DNA from 2 places in the Pseudoalteromonas sp. GB56 genome. Region 1 is predicted to be linked to the other one. Evidence: predicted binding sites of a transcription regulator. Region 1 holds the regulator's gene; the other holds the start of a gene.

Region 1 (7,901 bases):
GCGCTACGTGCGTCATGTCCATTTTCTTAACTTGGTGCGCGATGTTTTTACCTTCAGCCGCATCACCCATGCCGTAACCTTTTACTGTTTTCGCAAGGATTACCGTTGGACGGCCTTTGGTTTCTTGTGCTGATTTGAACGCTGCAAATAGTTTCGAAGGCTCATGACCACCACGCTTAAGCGCGAAGATCTCTTCGTCTGTCATATCAGCAACTAGCGCTGCTGTTTCAGGGTAACGACCGAAGAAGTGCTGACGTACGTAGGCACCATCTTTCGCTTTATATGTTTGGTAGTCACCATCAACTGTTTCGTTCATCAGTTGTAGTAGCTTACCTGTTGTGTCTTTAGCAAGAAGCTTATCCCAACCACTGCCCCACACGACTTTAATTACATTCCAACCTGCACCTTTGAACAGACCTTCCAGCTCTTGGATGATCTTGCCGTTACCCATTACTGGGCCGTCTAGACGCTGTAGGTTACAGTTAACTAGGTAGCATAGGTTATCTAGGCCTTCACGAGCAGCGAAAGAAATCGCACCACGTGATTCTGGCTCATCCATCTCACCATCACCGAGGAATGCGTATACGCGTTGATTAGACGTGTCTTTAAGACCACGACCATCTAGGTATTTTAAGAAACGTGCTTGATAGATAGAAGCGATTGGACCCAGACCCATCGATACCGTTGGGAATTGCCAGAACTCAGGCATTAATTTCGGGTGTGGGTATGAAGGCAGACCGTTACCGTCTACTTCTTGACGGAAGTTGTCTAGCTGCTCAGCCGTTAAACGACCTTCAACGAATGCACGTGCATAGATACCCGGTGAAATGTGACCTTGGTAATAAACTAAATCACCGCCGTCTTGCTCATTCGGTGCACGGAAGAAGTGGTTAAAACACACTTCATAGAATGCCGCTGACGACTGGAAAGACGCCATGTGTCCACCTAAGTCAAGATCCTTCTTAGACGCACGCAGAACAATCATAATTGCGTTCCAACGGATGATAGAGCGAATGCGGCGCTCGATGTTTACATCACCCGGATACGCAGGTTCTTGGTCTGCAGGAATGGTATTAACGTAGTTAGTTGTTGTGCCGGTTGGCATATCAACGCCATCTAAACGCGCTTGTTCTAACACTTGCTCAAGAATAAATTGCGCTCGCTCAACGCCTTCTTCACGCACTACAGACTCAAGGGCTTGTAACCACTCTTGGGTTTCAAATGCGTCTACGTCAACTTTATTGACTTCAGACATATGGAGTTTTCCTTATGTTTAAAATACGAATTTAAAATGCCAAAAAGCCCCGTGTGAGCAAACGCTCCACAGGGGCTTACAGCTTATTTTATTGTGCTCGGGTACGTCTCAGGGAACGCTCAATACGTGAGTGTTCTCTGGTTGCTTCAAGCAATGCTTCTTCGATAAATGCTAAGTGCGCATTACTGGCTAAACGTGCCTCTTCAGGGTGCCCTTCAATAACGGCATCCATCAGCACTTGACGATGCTCAGCAAGTTGCTGCGACACCGCTGTTTTCTTCATGAGTACTTGCAAATTTTGCAGTACATTTTGTTCTAGCAAAGCCTGCATGCCACGCACTAAGTGCAATAACACCACATTGTGTGATGCTTCGGCGATGCAAAAATGAAATGCATTGATGGCTTTAGCCTTCGCAGACAAATCATCACTGGCTTGTGCAATCTTGTCGAAACTTTCTTTGACCTTAACAAAGTCAGTTTGAGTACCTCGTAAAGCGGCATAGTAAGCAGCGATCCCTTCAAGGGCATGACGGAACTCAAGTAAGTCAAATTGCGACTCAGGGTGTTTACTGATCAACTCAAACAGTGGATCACTTAACCCCTCTTCAAGTTGATTCTTTACAAAAGTGCCACCACCTTGACGGCGGGTAACTAACCCTTTTGCTTCCAACTTTTGAATCGCCTCTCGCAGCGAAGGACGGGATACTTCGAATTGCTTGGCCAACTCACGCTCAGGGGGAAGCTTCTCTCCAGGCGCCAGTGACCCCTCCAGAATCATGTTCTCAAGTTGCGCTAGGATCACATCTGAAAGTTTCGCTGCTTTGACTTTTAATGACATTGTTATTTTTAGCTTTGGGTAAATTGGTCATACCAAAAAGTGCAGATAAGGTATCAGATTCGCCCTAGGCTGTCAAAAATGCCCATAAATGACTCAAAATTTATTCACATCAGTATGGAATATATGGACAAAAATTAAAGTCTTTTTATTGCTACAGCAAATGGTCATACCAGTTATTGTGTGATTGTAGAGCATAAAAAAAGCCCCCACAATCACATTGCAGAGGCTTTTTGTTGTTCTAGAACTGCGTCTAAAACAAGACTAACTAATTAATATAGCTAGCTTATTTATTCATGAAGTCGACACCTTCTTGGATGTCTTTGTTCAGAGTAGCAAGCATGTCGTCTTTTGCTTTTTGCTCAAACGCGCTTAGTTCACCGTAAGAAAGAAGTTCTTCAACACCGTTCTTACCTAGGCGTACTGGCTGAGCAAAGAATTGTGCATCTTCACCGTTACCTTCAACGTATGCGTACTCGATTACGTCTTCACCTTGTAGGCCTTTCACTAGTGATAGGCAGAAACGCGCTGCTGCCGCACCCATAGAAAGTGTCGCGCTACCGCCGCCCGCTTTCGCCTCAACAACTTCAGTACCTGCGTTCTGAATGCGTGTTGTAAGTGCCGCGATTTCTTCATCAGAGAAAGTAGCACCTTCAACTTGTGAAAGAAGTGGAAGAATAGTTGTACCAGAGTGACCACCGATCACAGGTACTTTTACAGCGCTTACGTCTAGACCTTTTAACTCAGCAACGAATGTTTCAGCACGGATAACGTCAAGCGTCGTTACACCGAACACGCGAGCTGGGTCATAAGTACCCGCTTTTTTGAATACTTCAGCAACGATTGGCACAGTGCCGTTAACTGGGTTAGTGATAACACCTACCATCGCTTTAGGACAGTTTTTAACGATACCTTCAGCTAGCGCTTGAACGATGCTTGCGTTCACATTGAACAAATCTGCACGGTCCATACCAGGCTTACGAGGCATGCCTGCTGGAATTAAAACGATGTCACAACCGCTTAGCGCTGCGTCTAGGTCTTCTTTACCGAAACCTTTAACTGTAACAGCAGTTGGGATGTGTGATAGGTCTACAGCAACACCAGGAACAACAGGCGCTACGTCGTATAGCGAAAGCTCAGAACCTGCTGGAAGGCTATTTTTTAGTAGTAAAGATAGCGCTTGACCGATACCACCGGCAGCACCTAAAACGGCAACTTTCATTTTAATTCTCCGTAAAAAACGAGACTAGTTAGTAGAGATTTGGGTCGTGTGACCAATTGATGGCCATAAAGATAATGAAAATAGGCGCTAAAGACAAATTAATCGTCGTTATTTTGAGGATAATCTCGACCATAGTCGTAAACTTAACTGTAAAGTTTGACCTAAGATGAAATACACTGACATCTTAGGTAGAATAATGACAACAATTTGCAAAGAAGAAGACATTATGCAAGCGCAAGAAAAACAAGAAGCTTTGGTAAAAGCCTTTAAGGCGATCTTAAAAGAAGAAAACTTCGGTTCACAAGGTGAGATTGTCGACGCTCTTAAAGAGCAAGGCTTCGACAACATCAGCCAGAGCAAAGTATCGCGCATGCTAAGTAAGTTTGGTGCGGTAAGAACCCGTAACGCCAAACAAGAAATGGTGTACTGCCTTCCTGCCGAACTCGCTGTGCCAACAGCCAAGTCGCCACTTCGCCAGCTGGTCATTGATATTGTTCACAATGAAATGATGATTATCATCACAACTAGCCCAGGTGCTGCGCAGTTGATTGCGCGTTTACTGGATTCATTAGGTAAAGCAGATGGCGTATTGGGCACGATTGCTGGTGACGATACAATTTTTATTGCTCCAGCGAAGGTGTCAGAAATCGATTTGACGCTTGAGCGTGTACGTAAGCTATTCGATAACGTCTAGTGCGCATTAATTTTGAGGGTGTGCAAACACCCCCTAGTTTTTCAGACTTTTCAAAAATTCCACTGAGGGAGCAAAAAATGCAGCTCCCATATCAGCTTGAGTAAAGTCCAACCAACCATCGTAATGAGTGTGGTCCCCCAGCTGGCTTCGCAACATCTGAGCAAAAGCATTGCCCGTTGCGCTGCAGGTCACCGATAATAAGCCTTGTTTCATCATAGTGCCAAATGGCATACCTTGATGAAGTATCAGTGGCTGTCCCTTCTCATCTTTCAGTTCAGTGCACACAGCATGACTGTTGGCATTAAGAGGCATCAACAACTCACTGTCCAAACGAGTGCGCCCCATCAAGATTTCTTGATCTTCAACGGATAACGCTTGCCATGCCCCTAGATTGTGTGTGAAGCGCTGCACATGTACATAACTGCCTTTAGCAAAATCAGCGTCAGAGTCATCAATCAGCGCAGTAAGCATTTTTTGACGACCATGTGGCGTATCGGGCGCATACACAAAGCCATTAAAATCCCGACCATCTAAAAAACGGAAACAGGTAATTTCTTCTACGAGCTCAACATCTGGTGCCAGTAACTGCAATACTCGTTGACCAAATAAGTGATTCACATCTTCTCGGTCGGAGCGAATTTGTACAAATAAATCAAACGGCTGCACGCCAATACTGTGTTCAGATGTGGATACACTTGGGAAGCTTGCTAATTCATTAGGCATGGCTTGAGGGAAAAAGTGGGGCCAATACTGTGCACCAATCGCAACAAAGCTCGAGACCATGGCTTCGGAGAAACGGTCGTCATACTCAGATTGCAACTCAACTAGCTGAGCTAATTTGCTTTTGACTGTTTCATCATGACCATCGAGGACATTAAAAAACAGATGCAGGCCATGTAAATTCGCCTGCGCACAAACGCCGGACTGCGCTTTGGGCATGTATGCAAAGTTCCTTTGGTTTTTATTTTTATAGGCCAAGAGCGCTTTCACAAGCGCTCTGAATAGGCGATTAATTGGTAAAGAAATTTACCGAATGTGAGGTAATTGTAATCGATAGCCTTTGTGTCGGCAAAAACTCTTGTTCAGGTTGGCTCACAGGCACTTCAATCTCTTGGTCAAACACGCGCACTCGATACACATATTCGGTGCCAACAAAGCGCTTCGAGATAACCGTCACCGGCCCATTATCGTCAGCAACGAGTCGCAACTCATGGGGGCGCACATAGAGCTGACCCGCTCTTTGCCCACCGGCAATTGCAAGTTGCGATTTAACCACACCAAAAGGCGTCTCGAAGTGATAGTCATCTTGTTTTTGCGCATCAAGGTATAGGCCTTCACCCAAAAATTCAGCCACAACGCGTGAACGAGGATGATGAAATAACGCTTGGGGAGTGCCCTGCTGGGCAATTTGTCCTTCGTGCATCACCGCTAACGTATCAGCAAAAGCGAAGGCTTCTTCTTTCGAATGGGTCACAAAAATAGCAGACACTTGCTGATCTTTAATAATGTGGCGAATGTCGGCAATAAGTTGGTAGCGAACTTGATGGTCTATGTTCGAAAATGGCTCATCCAATAATAACAAACTTGGTTTGTATGCGAGCGCACGAGCTATGGCCACACGTTGTTGCTGTCCCCCTGATAACTGGTGCGGATAACGCCCAGCACATTCCTCAAGGTGAACTAAAGCCAGCATTTCATTTACGCGCTCAGTTTGCGCATGTTTCGACATTCCTTGTAAACCAAAGGCAATATTCTGCGCCACGCTCAGGTGCGGAAAGAGCGCGTAATCTTGGAACATCATGCCAATATTGCGATGTTGCGGCGCCACAAAGCTATTGCTATCACACACGATTTGAGTGCCAAGGCGAATAACACCTGAGTGCGGACGCAACAAACCCGCAATCGCCTTCAATGTCGTCGTTTTGCCACAACCACTGGCCCCTAATAAACACAGAATTTCATTGTCACCCAGATGCAAACTTAGTTCATTGACCACAGCGCGTTCGCCGTAGTTAAAGCTAATATTTTCCAAGTGTAGTTTTGCTGACATTAGTGTTTATGTTCCATTGAGCGATTAATAAAATACAGCGGGACTAACCCAACCACGACGATAAACACGGCCGCGACCGAGGCCAGTTCCAATTGCTCATCACTGACATATTGAAATACATGCGTCGCCAGTGTTTCAAAGTTAAATGGCCTTAGCAATAACGCTGCTGGTAACTCTTTCATACATTCGATAAACACCAGCAATGCCGCTGTGAGAATGCCGCGTCGTAAAATGGGAATATGTACGCTCGTCAACGTTTGCCTTGGGCTGCGTCCCATCGACTGACTGGCCATATCTAAATTAGGGCTAATACGACTAAAACTCGACTCAATGCTGCCATGGGCGATAGCATAAAAGCGCACAACATAAGCAAAGATAATAGCGAATAAAGTACCACTCAAAAACAAGCCCGGCTGCCAACTTGATGATTCAAGCCACTGATTGAAGTAGTCTTCAAATGTTGTGAGAGGTAACAACACAGCTATCGCTAATACCGTACCTGGTAGCGCGTAGCCCGTGCTCCCAAGTCGTCCTGGCCAAAGGCTCCATTTACTCGGTGCTAAACGTTGCGAGTAAACCACTAAAATACTCAGGAATATGGTTACCATACTCACCAATGCAGAGATTTTTAGGCTATGCCATGCATAGATGAAAAACTCGTTATTCCACGCTCTATCGAAATAGTGGACGGCATACTCTAGTAGCACGGCCACAGGGATAACAAATGCAATCAAGAGAATAAAGCTAGCAAATGCGGTTGCCGCCCACGCTTTGCTGCCAGCTAGCTTATATAACGGCTCATTGCTCAATTGAGTTTGGCGCTCAAACACTGCTTGGTTTCTGCGCGAGTAACGCTCCACAACAATGGCAACGAACAAAATCAAAAGCATAATCCCAGATATTTTCGCTGCGGCAGTTAATGAGTAATAGCCAAACCAGGTATCGTAGACAGCCGTTGTTAGCGTACTTACTGCGAAATAACTCACAGTCGCGAAATCCGCCATCGCTTCCATACTGATAAGCGCAATCGCCGCCGCTATCGCACCGCGTGCTAAAGGTAAGCTCACAGTGAAAAAGCTCTTTGTTGGACTATGCCCCATGACTTGCGCTGCGTGCACCAATTTATGAGATTGCTCTTTGAGCGCAGTTTTGAAAATGAGGAAAAGATACGGATAAAGCACTAAGGCAATCATGACTGTCGCACCACCTAAGGTACGAATATCGAAAAACCAATAATCCTCGGGGGACTGCCAACCAAAATAATCACGCAGTGCAATCTGCACAGGACCTGCGTAATCAAACAAATCGGTATACACGTAGGCAATGAGGTAAGTGGGCATCGCCAACGGAAGCATAAGTGCCCATTCAAAGTGCTTTTTGCCGGGGAAATCGCAATACGCCACCAGCCAGCCCAAGGGTAAGGCGATCACGCAACTAAGAAGGGCAACACCCATTATCAACAACACAGTGTTGTTGATGTAATCCCACAACACCGTGTCCCACAGGTGGGCAAACACCTCGGGGTCGCTTTGTAAGGATTCAAAAATAAGGAAGCACAAAGGTAACGACAGGCCTAAGCCTGTCGTCCATGCAATCAGCTGCCACGATGACAGCGAAAATTTAAACTGCATTGATACCCATTAATTACAGGTCGAATTTAACCTCATCAAGCAGTTTTAACGCCGCGGCGCGGTGTTTGCTGATCTCAGACAATGGCAGAGTGTCTTCTTTGAACTCGCCCCAAGAGGCAACAAGTTCAGACAATGGCACGCCCGGCTTCACCGGATATTCCATATTGACAGAGGCATACATATTTTGTGCCGTATTGTCGGTCATAAACTCGAT
Region 2 (7,901 bases), 620 kb from region 1:
ACAACACCATTTAGAAATCAAAGCAAGCTTGCAAGCCATTTGTGTGGATGATGAACGTTTATCACAATTGGATGCAGAAATCGCTAATGCATTCGAAAATTACCAACACCGCAGTGAGCTTTTATCGCAAAGCCGACAAACCGCTGCTGCACAACTGAGTACATTGATTGGTGCCAGCATGCATGAATTGTCGATGGAGAATGGCCGCTTTAACATTGAACTCGATTTTGACAAAGAGCGTGTACCATCGCGACTGGGTCAGGACCGCATCGAGTTTTTAGTATCAACCAACCCAGGTCAACCGATGCAAGCTCTATCAAAAGTGGCGTCAGGGGGTGAATTGTCGCGTATTAGTTTGGCAATTCAGGTCATTATCGCGCAACGAGTTACGACCCCAACATTGATTTTTGACGAAGTGGATGTGGGTATCTCAGGCCCTACTGCGGCGGCCGTTGGTAAATTACTGCGCCGGTTGGGCGAATCAACCCAAGTCATTTGTGTGACGCACTTACCGCAAGTTGCATCAAGTGCCATGAACCAATTCTTTGTTGCCAAAGAGGTCGCCAATGATGAGACCTATACACAAATGAAGTCGCTCAATTTGCAAGGCCGTATAGATGAAATAGCACGCTTATTAGGCGGCGATAACATCAGTAAAACAACGCTCGCAAATGCCCAAGAATTAATATCTGCCCACGCTTAAAGACATAAAAAAAGCAGGCTACAAGCCTGCTTTTTTATTCGCTTATCGAAATTACACGTCAAGATAGTCCATAATCCCTTCTGCAGCGTTACGCCCCTCAAAAATAGCCGTTACCACTAAATCAGAGCCACGAACGGCGTCACCACCGGCAAAGATTTTCGGATTGGTTGTTTGATGTGTATAAGCACCGTGTTCAGGCGCTGTAATACCGCCCCACGAATTGATTTCAACACCAAATGGTTCTAACCACGCCATTTTATGTGGTTGAAAGCCAAATGCCATCAATACTGCGTCCGCAGCAATCACATGCTCAGAACCTTCGACTTCTTCAGCACGACGACGACCATTCGCATCGGGTTCACCAAGTTGAGTTTTAACCATGCGTACGCCGGTCACTTGGCCTTGCTCGTTGACTTCGATACCTTTTGGCTGAACATTAAAGACGAATTCTACGCCTTCCTCTTTCGCGTTCTTAACTTCACGCTTAGAGCCCGGCATGTTCTCTTCATCGCGACGGTACGCACAAATTACATGCTGTGCCTGTTGACGCACTGAGGTACGAACACAGTCCATCGCTGTATCGCCACCACCGAGGACAACAACGCGCTTGCCTTGCATATCAAGATACGGGTCGTTGCTCTCATCGTAACCCATTACGCGATTTGTGTTGCCAATCAAGAATGGTAAAGCGTCATACACGCCTTGTGCATCTTCATTTTCCAGATTACCACGCATACTTTGATAGGTACCGACACCTAAGAACACAGCGTCGTATTGGTCAATAATCTGCTGTAATTCAATGTCTTGGCCCACTTCGGTATTGAGCCTAAATTCAACACCCATTTCCGTGAAAATTTCTCGACGACGTTGCATTACTTCTTTTTCGAGTTTAAAAGAAGGAATACCAAAAGTGAGTAGACCACCAATTTCAGGGTGACGGTCAAAGACCACAGGCTTAACACCATTGCGTACAAGTACATCGGCGCAGCCAAGTCCCGCAGGACCCGCCCCAATAATGGCGACCTTTTTATCAGTCCACACAACGTGCTTCATGTCAGGTTTCCACCCCATCGCAAATGCGGTGTCGGTGATGTATTTCTCGATGTTGCCTATGGTAACGGCGCCGAATTCTTCGTTAAGTGTACACGCCCCTTCACACAAACGGTCTTGTGGGCAAACACGACCACACACCTCAGGCAAGCTATTGGTGCGATGAGAAAGCTCAGCCGCCTCCAAAATTCGCCCTGTACGAATCAATTTTAACCACTGGGGAATATAGTTATGTACCGGGCATTTCCATTCGCAATATGGGTTACCACAATCTAGGCAACGGTCTGCTTGTGAGTCCACTTGATTTTGCGAAAACGGTTCATAGATCTCTACAAACTGTTGTTTACGCGCAGAGATTGGCTTCTTGCGCGGGTCTACACGCTGCACATCGATGAACTGATAAACATTCTGGCTCATACTTCCTCCTACTGTGCCTGCACGCGCAATTCTGCGCTACTGCGGGCACGGTGGCCCAATAAACTGTTCACATCACTCGATTTTGGCTTCACTAATTTGAACAAGGGTAAATACAAATCAAAGTTAGCCAAAATCGCTTCTGCACGTTGCGATCCGGTCAAGTCTAAGTGCTCAGCAATCAAACCGCGTAAATGCTCTTGATGTGTAGCTAAAGTGTCTAACTCAACCGTTTCGACAAGCTCAGGATTCATGCGTTTTTCGAAGTCTTTACCCTCGTCTAACACGTAAGCAAATCCACCTGTCATGCCTGCACCAAAGTTGATGCCAACTTTACCCAGTACACACACCACTCCGCCAGTCATGTATTCACAACCATTGTCACCAAGGCCTTCAATGACGGCTGTCACACCTGAGTTACGAACGGCAAAACGTTCTCCAGCGCAACCCGCGGCGTACAATTTACCGCCTGTTGCACCGTACAAGCAGGTGTTACCAACAATGGCTGCTTGATGAGATTGGAAGCACGAGCCAATTGGTGGACGTACTACCAATCGACCACCAGCCATGCCTTTGCCCACATAGTCATTGGCATCTCCAATGAGGGTCATTTCCAGACCACCGGCGTTAAACACACCGAATGATTGGCCTGCGGTTCCGTGTAGCTCAATGCGCACAGGATCAGCGGCCATGCCCTGATTGCCATACTTTGAAGCAATATATCCAGAGAGCATGCCACCCACTGAACGGTCAGTGTTACAGATACGGCTCACTAAATTCGTGCCCGACATTGTATCGATTGCGTCCTTGGCTTTGTCTAACAACTCTTCATTCAAACTACCTGTGTAGTGAGACGTGTTAGGTGTAGAACAATACAAGGATTGACCGCTCACATTGTTTGGCTGAGCGAGTAAGTGCGATAAATCCAGCTTCTGTTGCTTCGCCGTCTTACCTTCAATCACTTCGAGTAAATCGGTACGGCCAATCAAATCAACGAGACGCTTAACGCCTAGCGCTGCCATCAATTCACGTGCCTCTTGGGCAATAAACTTAAAGTAGTTCATCGCCATTTCTGGCAAACCGTGATAGTGCTTAGCACGCAAAGTTTCATCCTGTGTTGCGACACCGGTCGCACAGTTGTTCAAGTGACAAATACGCAGGTACTTACAACCCAGAGCAACCATAGGTCCTGTGCCAAAACCAAAGCTCTCGGCGCCTAAAATCGCCGCTTTGATTATGTCTAGGCCGGTTTTTAAACCACCGTCTGTTTGTAAACGTATACGATGGCGAAGGCCATTTTCGACCAGCGCTTGCTGAGTTTCAGCAAGTCCGAGTTCCCAAGGACTACCCGCATACTTCACCGATGAGAGGGGGCTCGCCCCGGTACCACCGTCATAACCGGCGATGGTGATTAAATCCGCATAGGCTTTTGCCACACCCGTAGCGATCGTGCCAACCCCTGGCTCAGATACTAATTTCACAGAAATCATGGCATCAGGGTTAACCTGCTTGAGGTCAAAAATAAGTTGGGCCAAGTCTTCGATAGAATAAATATCGTGATGCGGTGGTGGCGAAATCAATGTTACGCCAGGCACCGAGTAACGTAGTTTGGCGATGTACGGCGTTACCTTCTCACCTGGAAGTTGACCCCCCTCGCCCGGCTTAGCACCTTGGGCGACTTTAATTTGTATCACATCGGCACTGCGCAGGTAATGTGGCGTTACACCAAAGCGGCCAGAAGCCACTTGCTTTATACGCGAGTTTTTCTCTGTACCGTAGCGCAGTTTGTCTTCACCACCTTCGCCGGAGTTTGAGCAACCGCCCAAACGGTTCATGGCAATGGCCAAAGCTTCATGTGCTTCTGGTGACAATGCACCGATACTCATCGCTGCGGAGTCAAAACGCTTGTATAAATCCGTCGCGGGCTCAACGTCTTCAATCGCAATAGGTTGAGTGTCTGGCTTAAGTGCCAGCAAATCTCGTAATGTCGTGATAGGGCGATTGTTTACAAGGTCCGCATATTCTTGGTAATCACTGTACTCACCTGAGCGCACAGCCTTTTGCAGCGTTTGCACCACGTCTGGGTTATACGCATGGTATTCACCGCCATGAACAAACTTCAGCAAACCACCGTGACTCAATAACTTACGCGAACTAAATGCGAGTTTGCGCAAACTGAGCTGATCACCCTCGAAGTCTTCAAAGCAAGCACCACTTATACGGTTTGCTACGCCTTTGAAACACAATTCCACCACGTCATTAGACAAACCAACGGCTTCAAACAACATTGAACAACGATACGAAGCAACGGTACTGATCCCCATCTTCGACATGATCTTGAATAGCCCTTTGTTGATCGCATTGCGATATGACAAGGTCACTTCACGGTATGTTTTGTCGATAATCTTACTGTCACTCATTGCCACCAGCGATTCGTAAGCAAGATATGGATAAATCGCCGTTGCACCAAACCCTAATAACACCGCAAATTGATGCGGATCGCGGGCACTGCCCGTTTCAATAATAATGTTGGTGTCACAACGTAAGTTATTATTCACTAAGCGCTGCTGCACAGCCCCTACCGCCATTGCAGCAGGGATTGGTAAGCTGTCTTGAGTGATTTGACGATCGCTCAAAATGAGCATGACTACACCGGATTCAGCCTTACGCTGCGCTTCATCACAAATGCGTTCAATGGCTTGGGCAAGTGTTTCGTCAGAGGTGTAATTCAAATCGATTTGGCTGTGTGAATAATACTCGTGGCTCGCAGTGCGCAACTGCACCATGTCTGAGTACATCAAAATAGGTGAATCGAATTGCAAGCGTTTTGCGTGGCCAGTGGTTTCATTAAATACGTTCTGCTCGCTGCCGATACAGGTCGTTAACGACATAACGTGGTTTTCACGCAGTGGATCGATCGGTGGATTGGTTACCTGCGCAAATTTCTGACGGAAATAATCATACAGTGAACGATGCCCCTGTGATAGCACAGCAAATGGTGTGTCATCCCCCATAGAACCTGTTGCTTCTTGACCATTCTCCCCCATTACACGAATAACTTGGTCGAGCTCTTCATTAGTGTAAGCAAACATCTTTTGATAAATAAGCAGGGTTTCATCGTCAAATGAGCGATTGCCCGCTTCTTTATCACTGAGTTGCTCAAAAGGCGTCAGGCGCTTCACGTTCTGCTCAAGCCATTGCTTGTATGGATGACGTGCTTTGAGATCTTGGTCTATCTCATCAGAGTGCCAAATCTTACCGTGCAGCGTGTCAACAACCATCAACTCGCCCGGGCCAACACGGCCTTTTTCGATGACTTCGTCGGCAGCATAATCCCAAATCCCCACTTCAGAAGCGAGGGTGATAAACCCATCTTGAGTAACCACATAACGAGCTGGACGCAGACCGTTTCTGTCTAGGTTACAAGCTGCAAAACGGCCATCCGACATAACGATACCTGCAGGACCGTCCCACGGCTCCATGTGCATCGAGTTAAAGTCATAAAAAGCGCGAAGGTCTTCATCCATTGCTCTGTTTTTCTGCCAAGCAGGTGGCACCAGCATGCGCATCGCTCGGAATAAGTCCATGCCACCGGCAAGAAATAGCTCCAGCATATTGTCTAAACTGGATGAATCAGAACCGCTTTCATTCACAAATGGCGCTGCCGTTTGTAAATCTGGAAGCAAAGGTGAGGCAAATTTATATGCCCGTGCTCTCGCCCATTGGCGGTTACCCGTAATAGTATTGATCTCACCGTTATGCGCTAAATACCTAAATGGTTGAGCCAAAGGCCAGCGCGGTTGCGTATTCGTTGAAAAACGTTGGTGAAAAACGCATATTGCTGAAGTCATACGAATGTCAGCAAGGTCGAGATAAAAGTTGGGCAAGTCTACAGGCATCATCAAGCCTTTGTAGACAGTCACTAAACCTGAAAGGCTAGCGATATAAAAATCTTGGTCATCTACCAACTGCTGCTCAATGCGACGGCGCGCAATGTACAAACGGCGCTCTAAGTCTTTCGGGCGCCAACCTTCTGGCGCACTAACAAATACTTGTACAAACTGAGGTAATTGCTCAATAGCAATCTCACCCAAATAACTGTTATCCGTAGGTACGTCACGCCAACCGACTAATGTCAGTGTTTCTTTTTCTAATTCTTTACTAATAATGTGTTTGGCTGCATGTGCTTTTACAGGATCTTGGCTTAAGAAAAGCATCCCGACCGCATAGTTTTTCCCCAATAGCCATTCATTTTCTTTGGCAATTGCGCGAAAAAAGCTATCTGGTTTTTGCATTAACAAACCACAACCATCACCCGTCTTACCGTCGGCAGAAATGCCGCCACGGTGCTCCATTCGAGCCAAACCAGTGATCGCTGTTCGAATCAATTTATGGCTGGCTTGACCGTTTATTTGAGCGATCAAACCAAAGCCGCAATTATCTTTTACTAACGTTGAGTCATATAACATTGTGGACTCCTCCCCCCTTGCTACTGCGCGCCCACCACTGCGTTGATAAGAAACAACGAGTGACTTAACGGACCGTCAACGCTAACCCTTTGCACACAGGGTGTCAACGAAATAATGAATACATATTCACATTCTTGAATATTTTTCATTGTTTGTAAACCAAGTAGAAAAGTAAACACTTTGCACTATTTAGCTGGTTTATTTTCGTTATTTTTACAATGACACCAGTGTCAAAACAAAAAATAGACGATAAACGCAAAGGTAAAGCCGCAGTTTACGTTAACGTAAAGAGGCAAAAGAAATGAATAATTATGCACTCAAAGAATAACTATTCATTGCCTATTTAGGCTAGTTATGAAGGCATAGTTGGTTGATTTTCGCCGTTATTTGCTCGTCCACACCGGCGCGGTTAAGTGTTGTAATGGCTGCGTTGATATCGCGTTGAAGCGTTTGCCATTGTGGGCGAGCTTTTGAGAGCGCAAAATAGAGTTGCTGCTCAATGATACTGGGCTCCAGTTGTGAATATAAATTCGCACTAATTCCTTTGCGTGTAGCAATAGTGTCGATGACATAGGGATCACCAATTATTAGATTTACACGGTTGTTGACTAATAAGTCTAAGTTTTGCGCATCATCGATGGCCTGCTGGACAACTACTTTGCCACTGTCTAGCACCTTATCTACGTCGGGTGCATTCTGATAGCCTCGAACAACACCTACAGAATAATTAGGAAGTTCATCAAGGGTGGGCGATTTTTTTATCTGGCTATTTGCTGCACTGAAATAATGCAAAGGAGTGTGGGAAAAGGGATTCTGACATCGCCAGATGCTGCAACCGTGTATCACCAATCACCACATCGGAAGGTGCCGTCTTCTCTATCTCATACTCAGGGGCAAGAATATCAGCATGTCCTAATTCAACCATGCGTACAGCGCGTGCCCAAGGTAAAAAGCGAAACTCAGGGTTGTATCCAGCTTCAATGAGCACTGCGCTCATATAATGTGTTAACCAACCGCCCTGACATTGCTGCGTACCTATATAAGGAGGCCAATCTAATGTCGCAATAATAATGGTCTTGGCTTTTCCAGCAGACACTGACAAGGTTTGACCATGCCACTGACCGACATAATCATGACGCTGTTCACCCACTTGATAATTAATAAGCAGAAGGCGGTTGTTTTGCTGAGCAAAACAGGTAGAGGTAATAGAGCCGAATAATGCAGAAATCGTTAGCACTGCAATAAAACGCTTAACTAATGACATT

What was found. Region 1 encodes ArgR, which controls arginine synthesis, uptake and breakdown. Its sites were predicted from a motif close to ANTGAATANNTATTCANT; they were not measured.
Region 2: the regulator ArgR is predicted to act here: its motif matches at 6,750-6,767, upstream of gltB (glutamate synthase large subunit).

What each region holds. Positions count from the first base shown of each region.
Region 1 is NZ_JBPCHK010000001.1:913,739-921,639, reverse strand. Features, by position in the region: gene aceE (pyruvate dehydrogenase (acetyl-transferring), homodimeric type) at 1-1,255, opposite strand, end outside; gene pdhR (pyruvate dehydrogenase complex transcriptional repressor PdhR) at 1,344-2,093, opposite strand; gene mdh (malate dehydrogenase) at 2,377-3,312, opposite strand; gene argR (transcriptional regulator ArgR) at 3,539-4,006, shown strand; gene ACH19P_RS04375 (Dyp-type peroxidase) at 4,040-4,945, opposite strand; gene ACH19P_RS04370 (ABC transporter ATP-binding protein) at 5,016-6,056, opposite strand; gene ACH19P_RS04365 (ABC transporter permease) at 6,056-7,687, opposite strand; gene ACH19P_RS04360 (extracellular solute-binding protein) at 7,701-7,901, opposite strand, start outside.
Region 2 is NZ_JBPCHK010000001.1:1,536,510-1,544,410, reverse strand. Features, by position in the region: gene recN (DNA repair protein RecN) at 1-703, shown strand, start outside; gene ACH19P_RS07375 (FAD-dependent oxidoreductase) at 755-2,170, opposite strand; gene gltB (glutamate synthase large subunit) at 2,179-6,636, opposite strand; gene ACH19P_RS07365 (hypothetical protein) at 6,985-7,311, opposite strand; gene ACH19P_RS07360 (hypothetical protein) at 7,403-7,900, opposite strand.